4 regions of the Vibrio sp. C8 genome follow, and region 1 is predicted to be linked to each of the others. Evidence: predicted binding sites of a transcription regulator. Region 1 holds the regulator's gene; each other region holds the start of a gene.
The links. The regulator CRP, encoded in region 1, controls carbon source genes, mostly activating them, when cyclic AMP is high. The targets are predictions, from matches to a motif close to TGTGANNNNNNTCACA.
Positions count from the first base shown of each region.

Region 2: the regulator CRP is predicted to act here: its motif matches at 1,219-1,234, upstream of malT (HTH-type transcriptional regulator MalT).
Region 3: the regulator CRP is predicted to act here: its motif matches at 2,032-2,047, upstream of rppH (RNA pyrophosphohydrolase).
Region 4: the regulator CRP is predicted to act here: its motif matches at 1,337-1,352, upstream of udp (uridine phosphorylase).

Region 1 is NZ_JBPAOE010000033.1:111,202-114,395, reverse strand. Features, by position in the region: gene astD (succinylglutamate-semialdehyde dehydrogenase) at 1-361, shown strand, start outside; gene ACRQQK_RS14805 (2-oxoadipate dioxygenase/decarboxylase family protein) at 513-1,316, shown strand; gene crp (cAMP-activated global transcriptional regulator CRP) at 1,420-2,052, opposite strand; gene ACRQQK_RS14795 (phosphoribulokinase) at 2,296-3,165, opposite strand.
Region 2 is NZ_JBPAOE010000022.1:371,490-374,683, reverse strand. Features, by position in the region: gene malT (HTH-type transcriptional regulator MalT) at 1-1,063, opposite strand, end outside; gene ACRQQK_RS13000 (glycogen/starch/alpha-glucan phosphorylase) at 1,595-3,194, shown strand, end outside.
Region 3 is NZ_JBPAOE010000005.1:128,030-131,223, forward strand. Features, by position in the region: gene ptsP (phosphoenolpyruvate--protein phosphotransferase) at 1-1,358, opposite strand, end outside; gene rppH (RNA pyrophosphohydrolase) at 1,361-1,879, opposite strand; gene mutH (DNA mismatch repair endonuclease MutH) at 2,513-3,178, shown strand.
Region 4 is NZ_JBPAOE010000004.1:114,185-117,378, reverse strand. Features, by position in the region: gene ACRQQK_RS02855 (hypothetical protein) at 1-414, shown strand, start outside; gene udp (uridine phosphorylase) at 496-1,254, opposite strand; gene ACRQQK_RS02845 (CBS domain-containing protein) at 1,521-1,937, opposite strand; gene moaE (molybdopterin synthase catalytic subunit MoaE) at 2,095-2,550, opposite strand; gene moaD (molybdopterin synthase sulfur carrier subunit) at 2,552-2,797, opposite strand; gene moaC (cyclic pyranopterin monophosphate synthase MoaC) at 2,794-3,194, opposite strand, start outside.

The sequences.
Region 1 (3,194 bases):
TATCGCAGAGCTTCCTGATGAAGAGTACTTCGGCCCACTACTGCAATTGGTGCGCTACCAAACTCTAGAGCAAGCGGTTGAGCTGGCTAACGATACTCGCTTTGGTCTCTCTGCTGGCTTAGTGACAACAGAAGATGCGGAGTGGGAATACTTTGTTGACCATATTCGTGCCGGTATCGTGAACCGTAACCGTCAGCTAACGGGTGCAAGTGGTGATGCTCCATTTGGTGGTCCAGGTGCTTCGGGTAACTTACGTCCAAGTGCATTCTACGCTGCGGACTACTGTGCATACCCAATGGCGTCGATGGAAGGTTCTGCAACCGAGCTTCCGGCGACACTAAGCCCAGGTGTTGAGCTATAACAAAGTTATTCAGGCTTCATCGAAAGGTGAAGCCTGTTTGTCTAAAACTGAAAATCAATAACGACTTAAACTCGATAAACAGTAGTAATCTGCTTTATGTAACCTCTTTTTCCAATCCAATACGTCGTGTTCATGAAGCCAAGGAGGCAATATGACACCAGAAGTTCTGTTTCAATCATTGTGGAATGATTACATCACTCGCCTTTGCCCTTCTGCAGATAAAGTTCATCGCCTGTTAGAAGAAGGTGAAGCGCTAATCAATGACCATATTGCTTTGCGCACATTTAATGTTGCGCCGCTAGGTTTGGCGACGTTAGCAAAACCTTTCTTAGCCCTCGGATACAAAGATTGTGGTGACTATGTTTTTGAAAGCAAAAAACTGGTTGCAAAACACTTTGAACATCCGGATCCTCTTCAGCCAAAAGTATTCATCAGTGAACTGAAAGTTGAAGAGTGTTCACCACAGCTACAAGAGATCGTTGCGAAGTTGGTTGAGCAAGTCGATGCAACTAAGCTCGAAGGTGATGCATTCCTTTATGGTGGTCGTTTGTGGGACATTAGCTTTGCTGATTACCAGTTGCTAGCAGAAGAGAGCGAGTACGCTTCTTGGTTAGCGGCCCATGGTTATGGAGCGAACCACTTTACGGTTAACGTAAACCAGCTCAAGGCATTTACAGAAGTAAAACAAGTGAATGACCATTTACGTGGCGCAGGTTTTACTATCAATGAATCGGGCGGTGAAGTGAAAGGAACACCAGAAGTACTGCTTGAGCAGTCTTCAACTATGGCAGATAAAGTTCCAGTAGTATTCAGTGATGGTACTGAAACGGTACCTGGTGGCTTCTACGAGTTTGCTAAGCGTTATCCAATGGCAAACGGAGAGCTATATACAGGCTTCGTAGCTGCATCTGCAGATAAGATTTTCGAGAGTACCGATAGTAAATCTCTTGCTTAGTAGAGAGAGATAACTTACCGAGCTTTATGCATTCGTTAATAGAGCCGCAAAAAGAAAAGCCACCAGAAGGTGGCTTTTGAATTTTGTGTAATAGCGTTAGCTATTAACGAGTTCCGTACACAACGATAGTCTTACCGTGAGCTGAAATTAGGTTCTGCTCTTCAAGCATCTTCAGAATACGACCTACTGTCTCACGAGAACAGCCAACGATTTGACCGATTTCTTGACGAGTAATCTTGATCTGCATGCCGTCTGGGTGAGTCATTGCGTCAGGCTGTTTCGCTAGGTTAAGAAGCGTTTGTGCAATGCGGCCTGTTACGTCTAGGAACGCAAGGTCACCAACTTTCTGGCTTGTTACTTGTAGACGACGAGCCATTTGACCAGAAAGACGCATTAAAATATCTGGGTTAACTTGGATAAGCTGGCGGAACTTCTTAAATGAAATCTCTGCAACTTCACATGGAGATTTAGCTCGAACCCATGCTGTACGCTCTTGACCTTCTTCAAACAAGCCAAGTTCACCGATGAAATCACCTTGGTTTAGGTAAGAAAGGATCATTTCCTTTCCTTCTTCATCTTTAATCAGTACCGCAACAGAACCTTTAACAATGTAGTACAAAGTTTCTGCTTTCTCGCCCGCGTGAATCAGCGTGCTTTTTGAAGGGTACTTATGAATGTGACAATGTGAAAGAAACCACTCTAATGTTGGGTCGGTTTGAGGTTTACCTAGAACCATAATATCTCACTTCCTCTGCAGGGTACGCTTGCTGCTATCCATATTATTTAGCAAAGCTTAAAATAGGTTTACTAGAATAAGAGGACTTTATGGTCGCTGCAAGCTATCTTGTGTTTCGGTTAAGAATAGTATCCTTTTTCAGCGACATTTTCTTGATTTTAATCGTGTCCATACCTTGATTTTTTACGCAAAAATGTGCACATGGTCACGGTATCGGAACTAAACGCATAAACCTTGTTTCGATTAGCCAATTTTCCCCGTTTCAATAAGTTGCTGTAGGATTGGTCTTACGATTAATTCCATAGCAAAACTCATTTTTCCTCCCGGAACCACAATGGTGTTATGGCGGGACATAAAAGAGCCATCGATCATTGCAAGTAGATATGGGAAGTCGACATTTTTAATGCCACGTAGGCGAATGACTACAAAACTTTCGTCCAGACTAGGGATGCCTTTGGCATTCAGTGGGTTGGATGTGTCTACAGTTGGAACTCGTTGAAAGTTAATATGCGTGCGTGAAAATTGTGGTGTGATGTAATTGAGATAGTCATCCATTGAGCGGACGATAGAATCCATCACGGCTTCGCGCGAGTGTCCCCGATCGCGAGTATCACGGACGTACTTTTGAATCCATTCAAGGTTAACAATAGGTACCATGCCAATCAGGAAATCGACATGCTGCGCCACATTAACCTCACCATCTACCACACCGCCATGTAACCCTTCATAGAAGAGTACGTCTGTACTGGTTGGAAGCTCTTGCCATGGAGTAAATGTTCCGGGCATTTGATTGTAGGGAACTGCCTCGTCAAAGGTATGCAGATAGCGTCGGATTTGGCCTGTACCTGCTTTTCCGTATTGACGGAAAAATTCGCTCAAAGCGCCAAAGTCGTTGGCTTCTGGACCGAAGTAGCTGATATGACGACCCTGCTCTCGGGCCTTGCGGATTTCAATATCCATTTCTGGACGAGTGAAACGGTGAAAGCTATCACCTTCAACCCAAGCGGGTTTAACACTCATCATATTGAACATTTTACGGAATGCTTCTGACGTTGTAGTAGTGCCTGCACCTGATGAACCGGTTACGGCAATAATTGGGTGTTTTGCTGACATGACTAACCTTGTCTAAAAATCCTAAAATA
Region 2 (3,194 bases), on a different contig from region 1:
ACATTTCTAACCAAGCCAGTGAAGCTTCGCGGTGTAAATCGTGCTCTTGCTGTGGAATGCGCGCTAGACGCTGGTGAGCAAGGAATTCACCAAACAAATTGTGGAAGCGATACCAGTTGTGTTCGCCTTCTAACGGGTAGATAAACAAGCCAAAACGGTTAAGCGATTCAATCATGCTTAACGCATCGTCACGCTTGGTCAGTGCGGTGACTAAAGAATCGTTGAAATGTTCCAATACTGAACACTGCATAAGGAATTGACGAGTTTCGTTGTCGAGAAGGTCAAATACTTCTTCAACCAAGTAATCCCACAAATGTGCGTGATTGAAGTGAGAAACGGACTCCACGCTTTGTTCCAGCGTTCGTTTTTGATATTGCGCTTGCAGCGCAATAAGTTGCAACGCTGAAGGCCAGCCTTCCACGTAATCACGTAAGCTGTTTGCTGTAGAGTCGTCTACGCCGTCGGTAACTCGCTGATTAAAGAAACGGGTGGTTTCTTCGGTGTCGAATGCCAGCAGTTCGTTACCAATTTCAATCATTAAATCGCGTACACGAAGGTTAGCCGTGCCCAAAGGTGGAGCTGCACGGCTGGTTACCACTAAGGTCATGTTGTCTGGCATATGTTTGATGAAAAAGCGCATCGCTTCATGTATTTCGTCATCAGACAGAAGATGATAGTCATCCAGCACCACATAGCACTCTTGATGGTAGTGCGCCATTTCGGTGAACACTTCACTAAACAGTGAATGAATCGAAGAGAACTGACGCTTTTCCGCCAGTTTTTGCGCATTCGGGCAACTTTGATCCGTTGCTTTATTGATCGCTTGTAGAAAATAGTTCAAGAAACGGAAAGGATCATTGTCACTATCGTCAATGCTGTACCAACCAACATGAGGTTTATCGGCAAGCCACTGAGCAGCCATGGTGGTTTTTCCATAGCCTGCAGGGGAGCGAAATAGCACTAGCTTATAGCAAGTGGCGTTATGCAAAATGTCCAGCACTCTTGGGCGAACAATGGCGTTGTGTAGACGCCCAGGGCGCGTCAGTTTAGAAGGTATCCACATTCTTGATTTCCCTTCGATCAAATAGTAGGAGGTGAAAACAGAGATCTCTGTCACTTTTATGGCAACGATGTTACTTGAAGTTTTTCACTACGTTTATTGATCCTTTTCTCGAATTTCGCACTATTCACATTCTTAAGCTGACTACGCCCCTAATTTGTGATTTAGATCAAGAAAATTCTAGGGGTATCCGATTTTTTGGTTGGTGGGTTGTACGAAATTTTATGTAATTTGAGTAAAAACGATAATTTTAGTGTGACGAAGTATACATTATGAGCAAAAGGTTCACTGCTTGAATATCCTAGCTGTTTAAACCCCGTCTAAGGTTATTGAGGCAGTCGTTGTGATCTCAATCACTCAGAATCTCGAGTATTGGACAATCAATGAGAGATTGATCACTCCGACTTAAGTGCTACACCCTCTACGCCCTCACTCCTCCTCCTAAACTCATGACAACTTGGGAGGATGTTTACATTTTGTTGTACGGGCAGGATATGGCACAGATGAATTAGAACTGATAAGAGAGATTTCTCGATGAAACCTACGCAACAGAAAACGTTTGATAAAGTAGCGTTCCAAGCGAACGTAAAGCGTAATCTTACCGCGACATACGCGACCACAGTTGAACATGCTTCTAGCCGCTCTTGGTATTTGGCTATGGGTCATGCTCTAGCAGAATTAACAACGTTCGACATGCTTGAAACAGAGCAAGACGAACGTATCGTCAATGCGAAAAGCTTGAACTACCTATCTCTTGAGTTCCTGATTGGTCGTTTGACAGGTAATAACTTGATTAGCATGGGCCTTTATGAACAGGTTTCTGAGGCGATGGCGGAATTAGGCCAAAACTTAACGGATTTGTTGGAAGAAGAGCGCGACCCTTCATTGGGTAACGGTGGCCTTGGTCGTCTTGCTGCGTGTTTCATGGATTCATGTGCTGCTCAAGAATACCCAACAGTAGGTTACGGTCTTCACTACGAATATGGCTTATTCAAACAGTCTTTTGAGCAAGGTCATCAGAAAGAAGCGCCAGATGCTTGGTGTGGTATCGAAGGTTACCCTTGGGAAATCGCACGCCCTGAACTGAAACAAGAAATCGGTTTCTACGGCCACGTTGAAGTGACCCATGAAAACGGTAAAGAAGTACGTAAATGGGTTCCGGGCATGTTAGTGCAAGCGATGCCTTGGGATTTACCAATTGTGGGCTACCAAAGCGATACTGTTTATCCACTGCGCCTTTGGGAATGTCGTGCCATTGCACCATTTTCACTAGAGAGCTTTAACAACGGTAACTACTTCGAAGCTCAGCACTCACTGATTGATGCGGGCAACATTACTAAAGTGCTTTACCCGAACGACAACCATGAGAAAGGTAAAACACTGCGTCTGATGCAGCAGTACTTCCACAGTGCGGCATCGGTACGTGACATTCTTCGTCGTCATGAAGGTGCTGGTTTTACGCTGGAAGACTTACCGAAGAAAGAGACTATTCAGCTTAACGACACTCACCCAACCATCGCAATTCCTGAATTGATGCGTATTTTGGTGGATGAGCGCGGTCTATCTTGGGAAGCAGCTTGGAACATCTGTTCTAAGACATTCGCTTACACCAACCACACCTTGTTGCCAGAAGCATTGGAAACTTGGAGCGAGTCTTTGATTCAGCGACTACTTCCTCGTCATATGGAAATCATTTACGAAATCAACCATCGCTTTATGCAGGAAGTTCGTGCGAAATGGCCTGGTGATGTTTCTAAACAACAGAAACTGTCAATTATTGAAGAAGGCTTCCATCGCATGGTGCGTATGGCAAACCTTTGTGTAGTAGGTTCTTACGCTGTAAACGGTGTTGCCGCTCTGCACTCAGAGTTAGTAAAACGTGACCTGTTCCCTGAGTTCAACGAGTTGTATCCGAGTCGTCTACAGAATGTTACCAACGGTATTACTCCTCGTCGTTGGTTGAAATTCTGTAACCCAGCTCTGTCTGCATTGATTACTGAGAAAATTGGTGACCAGTGGCCAGCACATCTCGATCAACTAGAGTCGATTTCTCAGTACGCAGGTGATGCGAAGTTCCAGAAGAAGTTTATGGCTGTGAAGAAAGAGAACAAACAGCGTCTAGCTGATTGGGTAA
Region 3 (3,194 bases), on a different contig from region 1:
TTGATCGCAATATTAGTATCGGCACTAAGACCCGAGTTCAACATCAACTCGATGTGGGCACCATCTTGAGTGATCGCAGGTTGATCAATGACGTCATTGACCATTTTTGACAGTTCAGTCTCTTCATTCGCCAACGCTCGATATTCAGAAAGAATCGACTTTGCTGGTGAAATAAAGATCTTGCCACTGTAGCCATCAACGATACCCGTTTTACCGTTGATGTCTTTAAGGTTTACAGACACCCCCATAACAGCAGGAATACCTAACGCGCGTGACAAAATAGCCGCGTGCGAGTTAGCTGCCCCTTCAATAGAGACAACTGCTAATAATTTGTCTTTAGGGAGAGCAGCCAGAATGGTTGCAGTTAGCTCACGAACCACCAAGATAATAGGTTGTTCTAACTGATGTTGTTCTTGCTCTGTATTGTGCAAAAAGAACAATAGACGTTGACCGAGCTCACGAATGTCTTGCGCTCGTTCACGGAGATACACATCTGACATTCGAGCAAAGCGGTTGGAATAACTTTCCACCACTTGTCGCAACGCCCAATCAGCACGATCACCTTTTTGAATCTGAGTTTTCAGATCTTTGCGCAACATAGGGTCATTCAAAAGGTGCGTAAACAGATCGAAGATCGCCAGCGCTTCTTTGTTGATGTCACTGTCGAGCTTCTTGCGCATTTTGCGAAAATCGCCTAATGCACTCTCAATCGCCAGCGCTAACCACTCTTGTTCACGATCGATATCTAACGTCGATGCAGGGTAAACTTCAGAAAGTTGAGGTTGAGTGTCATCCCACCAAAACTCGCCAATCGCAACTCCTGAAGAGGCTGCGACACCTGAGATCGAATGTTGCTTCTTCTTTGATAACAACCATTGTCCCTGAGTCTGAGCGTGCGCGACAATGACCGCAAGCTGAGCCGCTAACGTGACAAGGAAAGAAACTTCCATCTCGCTAAAAGAGCGAGGAGACTTTTGCTGAACAACCAGTACGCCAAGTACTTGTTTGCGGTAAATAATTGGAGTGCCGAGGAAAGAATGGTAAACCTCTTCCCCCAATTGTTTGAAGTATTTGAAATTTGGGTGCTTAGACGCTTCTGCTAAGTTAATCGGTTCCGCTGAACGTTTGACTAACCCCACAAGGCCCTCTTCAAAGCCGATGTGAATTTTATCGCCTTTGAACTTCAAGCCTTGAGTTGCCATCAGTTCTAAACGTTGCATTTCCTCATTAGCGAGATAGACAGTGCAGCACTCTGTTGCCATAGCGCTACACGTTTGCTTTACAAAGATATCTAATGCCTGATTGACATTCTCAACCTTTGAAACCTGTTCAACTATCTCCCTTAGCTGAGAAAGCATGTCTATCCTCTTCGATTTTTGCGTTTACCTTTAACTTTCCGCTCTCTAAACGGCATCGCTAATGAAGCAAATTCCTTCATTGCACGACGATATACATCACGCTTAAAAGACACCACTTGTCTCACTGGGTACCAGTAACTCACCCAGCGCCAACCATCAAATTCAGGGGAACTGCCACGTTGCATGTTAATCTTCGATTCATCACTTTCCAAACGTAGCAAGAACCATTTCTGTTTTTGTCCAATACAGACAGGTTGAGAATCCCAACGAACTAAGCGCTTTGGTAATTTATATCTTAACCAATGGCGGCTTGTCGCAATGATTTTCACATCTTTCTTTGTTAACCCAACCTCTTCGTAAAGCTCTCTGAACAACGCTTGCTCAGGAGTCTCACCTTCATCGATTCCCCCTTGAGGAAACTGCCATGAATGTTGTCCGTATCGTTTCGCCCAGAATACCTGACCATGGTTGTTACAAATCACAATACCTACATTGAGTCGGTAACCATCGCCATCTATCACTGGCAAACCTCTAGTAAAATCTGTAATTGTTCTGATTTTTCCACATATCCCCAATATGAGCAAACTTACTAGTGTGATTCACACGAGATTTATCGTCGACAACCCCTTAATAGAATGCTTTTTAGTCAAAAAATAAGTTATCAACAAAAGAGTGAGAGCTAGACCACATTTATTCACGTTTTCTGTGAATAACCATGTGAAGAAGACAGTGAACTGTGTAAAAAAAACATAAGCCCAATAAATACCTAGCAGACAAATAATATAGAAAAAACGATTTAACCCTTAATAAACATAGAGTTAAAATTAATTTTTTGATAACCAACTTAATACGATAGTCATTCTATTTTTTGATCACTTAGGCAGGTCAAAGATCAACCAATCTCACTGTTATCCACACTACTAAAAAAAAATAGCTGAAAATAACGTCAGCATAGTGGTAAATGACTGTACAAACCCCTGTTTATTCATACATGAAGGTATTATTTCACCTGCTTCAATGTATTTTTTGTGGATAACTTAAGAAAAGATCATAATTTACTCATTATGTTCATTCTGCCATCAAGATCCTTTATCACTATATTTTTGCTACAATCGCCGTTTTCATCATCAAATCAGATTATTCAAACTCGGGCTATGAAACCAGAACCAAAAAGCGAACAAGAGCTATTAGAAAGAGCTTGGCAAATAGCAGGAATGAACTTTCAGCAGTTAGCTGATGAAGCCAACATGATTGTTCCGCCTGATCTAAAAAAAGACAAAGGTTGGGTTGGTCAGTTACTGGAGTGGCATTTAGGTGCAAGTGGGGGGAGTAAACCTCAACAAGATTTTGAAGATCTAGGCATTGAACTGAAAAGCATCCCTATCAGCTACAGTGGAAAACCATTGGAGACGACCTTCGTTTGCGTTGCTCCCTTAACCGGAGTTCACGGGCTCACTTGGGAGAATAGCCATGTGAGGAACAAGTTGTCGCGCGTACTTTGGATCCCTGTAGAAGGAGAGCGCGAAATCCCATTAGCAGAGAGACGAGTAGGCTCTCCGCTGATTTGGAGCCCCTCTTTGGAAGAAGAAGCGCAACTAAAAGCAGACTGGGAAGAGTTAATGGAATTTATTGTGCTGGGCAATGTTTCGCAAATCACCGCTAAGCACGGAGAAGTACTGCAACTTCGCCCAAAGGCAGCCAACGGCAGAGTATTAACTGAAGCTTACGGCGCAAATGGAAAGCCAATTCGCACACTTCCACGCGGATTCTATCTTCGCACCCAATTCACCGCCAAAATTCTACAAAACTACTACGCGTAAGATGGGTTCAGCCACA
Region 4 (3,194 bases), on a different contig from region 1:
GTAATGTTGGCTTGGTTGGTAGAGTCAAGCCGAGAGGATTTGAGTGATGAGTACCATATGAATTGGCAGCAAGTGATTGACTCTATGGATACTCTAACCCAGCTACGTATTTCAATTGAAGATATGCATACTCAAGATGGTTCAGCGCGTTTGCGTCATTACTGTGACCTATTACGCCGCAAACTGAATCAATTGGCGTTGATCAGCCCGTTGTCCATTGCATCACCGGCCTGTTCAAAAGCAATGCATATACTAAGCGAGCTGCACGAGAATCCAGCCTTTGATATTCCTCAGGAGCAGCTATATCAACTGACTTCAGATGTCTCGCTGAGCATTGCGCACGTTTATGACCAAATGCTGGCGGATGTCAGTGAGAGTCTTTACATCCCTTTGCCTAAACTGGTCGTCGCTTAATAAACGAAAACGCCATACTGCGAACAGTATGGCGTTTAAATTCAAGCATTCTCTACGCAGTTAAGCTGCGAATAAAGAGAATTAAAGCATCTTACGAGCAGCTTCTACGACCACTTTGATTGAACGAGCTTCTGTCTCTTTCAAAGTTGCATGATCTGGAATTTCTTTTTGAGTACGGTTGATGATAACACCAGCGACACAACCTGCTTTCAAACCAGAACTTGCACACATAGTAAGCAGAGTTGCTGATTCCATTTCAAAGTTTAGTACGCCCATTTCCTGCCATTCTTTCATTGAACCTTGGAAACGCTTAACAACACGACCTGTGAATGTGTCATAACGTTCTTGGCCAGGGTAGAAAGTATCGCTTGAAGCAGTAATGCCCATGTGAACTGTCGCTCCGCTCTCTTCCGCTGCTTGTTTCATCGCAATGGCAACATCAAAATCAGGAACAGCTGGGAACTCCATTGGAGCAAAGTGAAGGCTTGCGCCATCAAGACGAACAGAACCAGTGGTTACAATCATGTCACCAACATTAACGTGTGGTTGAATTGCACCTGTTGTGCCTACACGCAAGAAGCTACGAACACCTAGCTGAGCTAACTCTTCTACAGCAATAGAAGTTGAAGGGCCACCGATACCAGTAGAACAAACTACAACCGACTTGCCATCAAGCTCTGCGCGATAAAGCGTGTATTCACGGTGGCTTGCAAGAAATACTGGGTTATCCATTAACTCTGCAATTTTTTGTACACGCGCTGGATCACCAGGAATGATCGCTAACGTTGCGCCATTAAGATCAGCTTCGGTAACACCAAGGTGGAATACTGCTTGAGACATAGGTTGCTCCTTCATGCGGCTTATTCAGCTCATAAATATAAATAGGTACAGGACAACTTTAGCTCAGTATTAAAAGCCATAGAGTGATAAGAGTCACATCATTAAAAGCAATATGGGTATCTGTTTCACATTTAAGTGACACATATCACTCGTTATCTAATAAATGGCTAATATGTGCGCTGATGGGAAAACTCAAAAGCACAGCGCTTAACTGTGCTTTGGGGAGAGAAAATCACATTGATGGTATGGAATGAGTAGGTTGCTTTTTAAACTTGATGTTTAAAACAATTGGCTAAGTTTTTACCTATTGCTCTTAACACATCACGCCGCGTAATAATCCCTACCAGCTTGCCATTATCAATAACAGGGTAAACTTTAGGCTTTCCGACTTTCATCATATCGGCCAACTCAATGATCGACATTTCCGGAGAGACAGAGAGCACTTCTTTATACATGCAGTCACTGACAATATGTGTGTCCTGACAGAAGTAACTCACTTTGACCAGTTTATCGAGCAAGTCCTGTTCTGAAAGGAAGCCAATTACGCGTTCTTTATCATCAATAACAGGCCCACCCAAGTGATCGGAACGAATCACTTTATCGAGCGCAGCAGACAAAGGCATATCAGGAGTAAAGGTCACCGCTTTAACGGTCATGTAATCTTTTACTTTTAGTGAATCCATTTCAGTCTCCTTAGGTTCCTTATTTAAAGGTAGCTGTTAATCTAAGTGTTGACTAATTTCTTGATTTTACTAAATGGGATTCACCAATTTTTTGATTGTTGCAACCTGTGACTATGTAAAAATCTCTATCGTTCTTACCTTTGGAACAGCGATAACTCTACTTCACCCAACGCTGAGCAGCTTTGGCATCTGAATCTCTTGAATCAATCCAGCGAGTGCCATCGGTTGTGCGCTCCTTTTTCCAAAAAGGGGCTTTGGTCTTTAAATAGTCCATGACAAATTCACACGCTTCAAAAGAAGCCGAGCGATGAGCGCTGCTAACACCGACGAAGACAACTTGATCGCCGATATCTAAATCACCAATACGGTGAATTAATCTCAACTGCAATAATGGCCAGCGTGATTTCGCTTCATCACAGATTTCGTTAAGAGATTTCTCCGTCATACCCGGATAATGCTCTAAATGCAGCCCTGTCACATGGTCACCTAAGTTCATGTCACGAACTTTACCTATGAAAGTCACGACCGCACCCGCATCTGTACCCGATGAAAGCGCTTCATACTCTTGAGCGACACTGAAATCGTCTACCTGAACCGATACATAGCTGTTCATATTAACCTCCAGTTACCGGTGGGAAGAAAGCCACTTCATCGCCATCTTTAAGTTCAGATTCCATCGGTACAATTGATTGGTTAACCGCAGCCAACAATTTGCCGGATTCTAATGCCAGCGCCCATTTGTCCGATTGAGCCGCAAGATGTGCTCGCAATGCTTCAACCGAATCAAACTCATGCTCAAGTGACAAACCATCGCAGTCCACTAATTCTCTTGTTTGGGCAAAAAACAAAACACTAATCATACATCTACCTTAAAATGACCCGATTTACCGCCCGTCTTCTCTAACAAGCGAATTTGCCCGATTACCATATCTTTCTGCACCGCTTTACACATGTCGTAAATCGTCAGTGCTGCAACTGAAGCCGCGGTTAGCGCTTCCATTTCAACACCGGTTTTGCCAGCGAGTTTACATACTGATTCGATACGAACCTTGTTTTCCGATTCAATCGCTTCTAGCTGAACTTCGACTTTTGAAAGCAATAACGGGTGACAAAGCGGAATTAAATCCCATGTTTTCTTTGCTGCTTGAATTCCGGCAATACGCGCAGTGGCAAACACATCACCTTTATGGTGCTGACCTGATACGATTAGTTGCAGCGTTTCTGGTGCCATGTGAACAAAAGCTTCTGCGCGCGCTT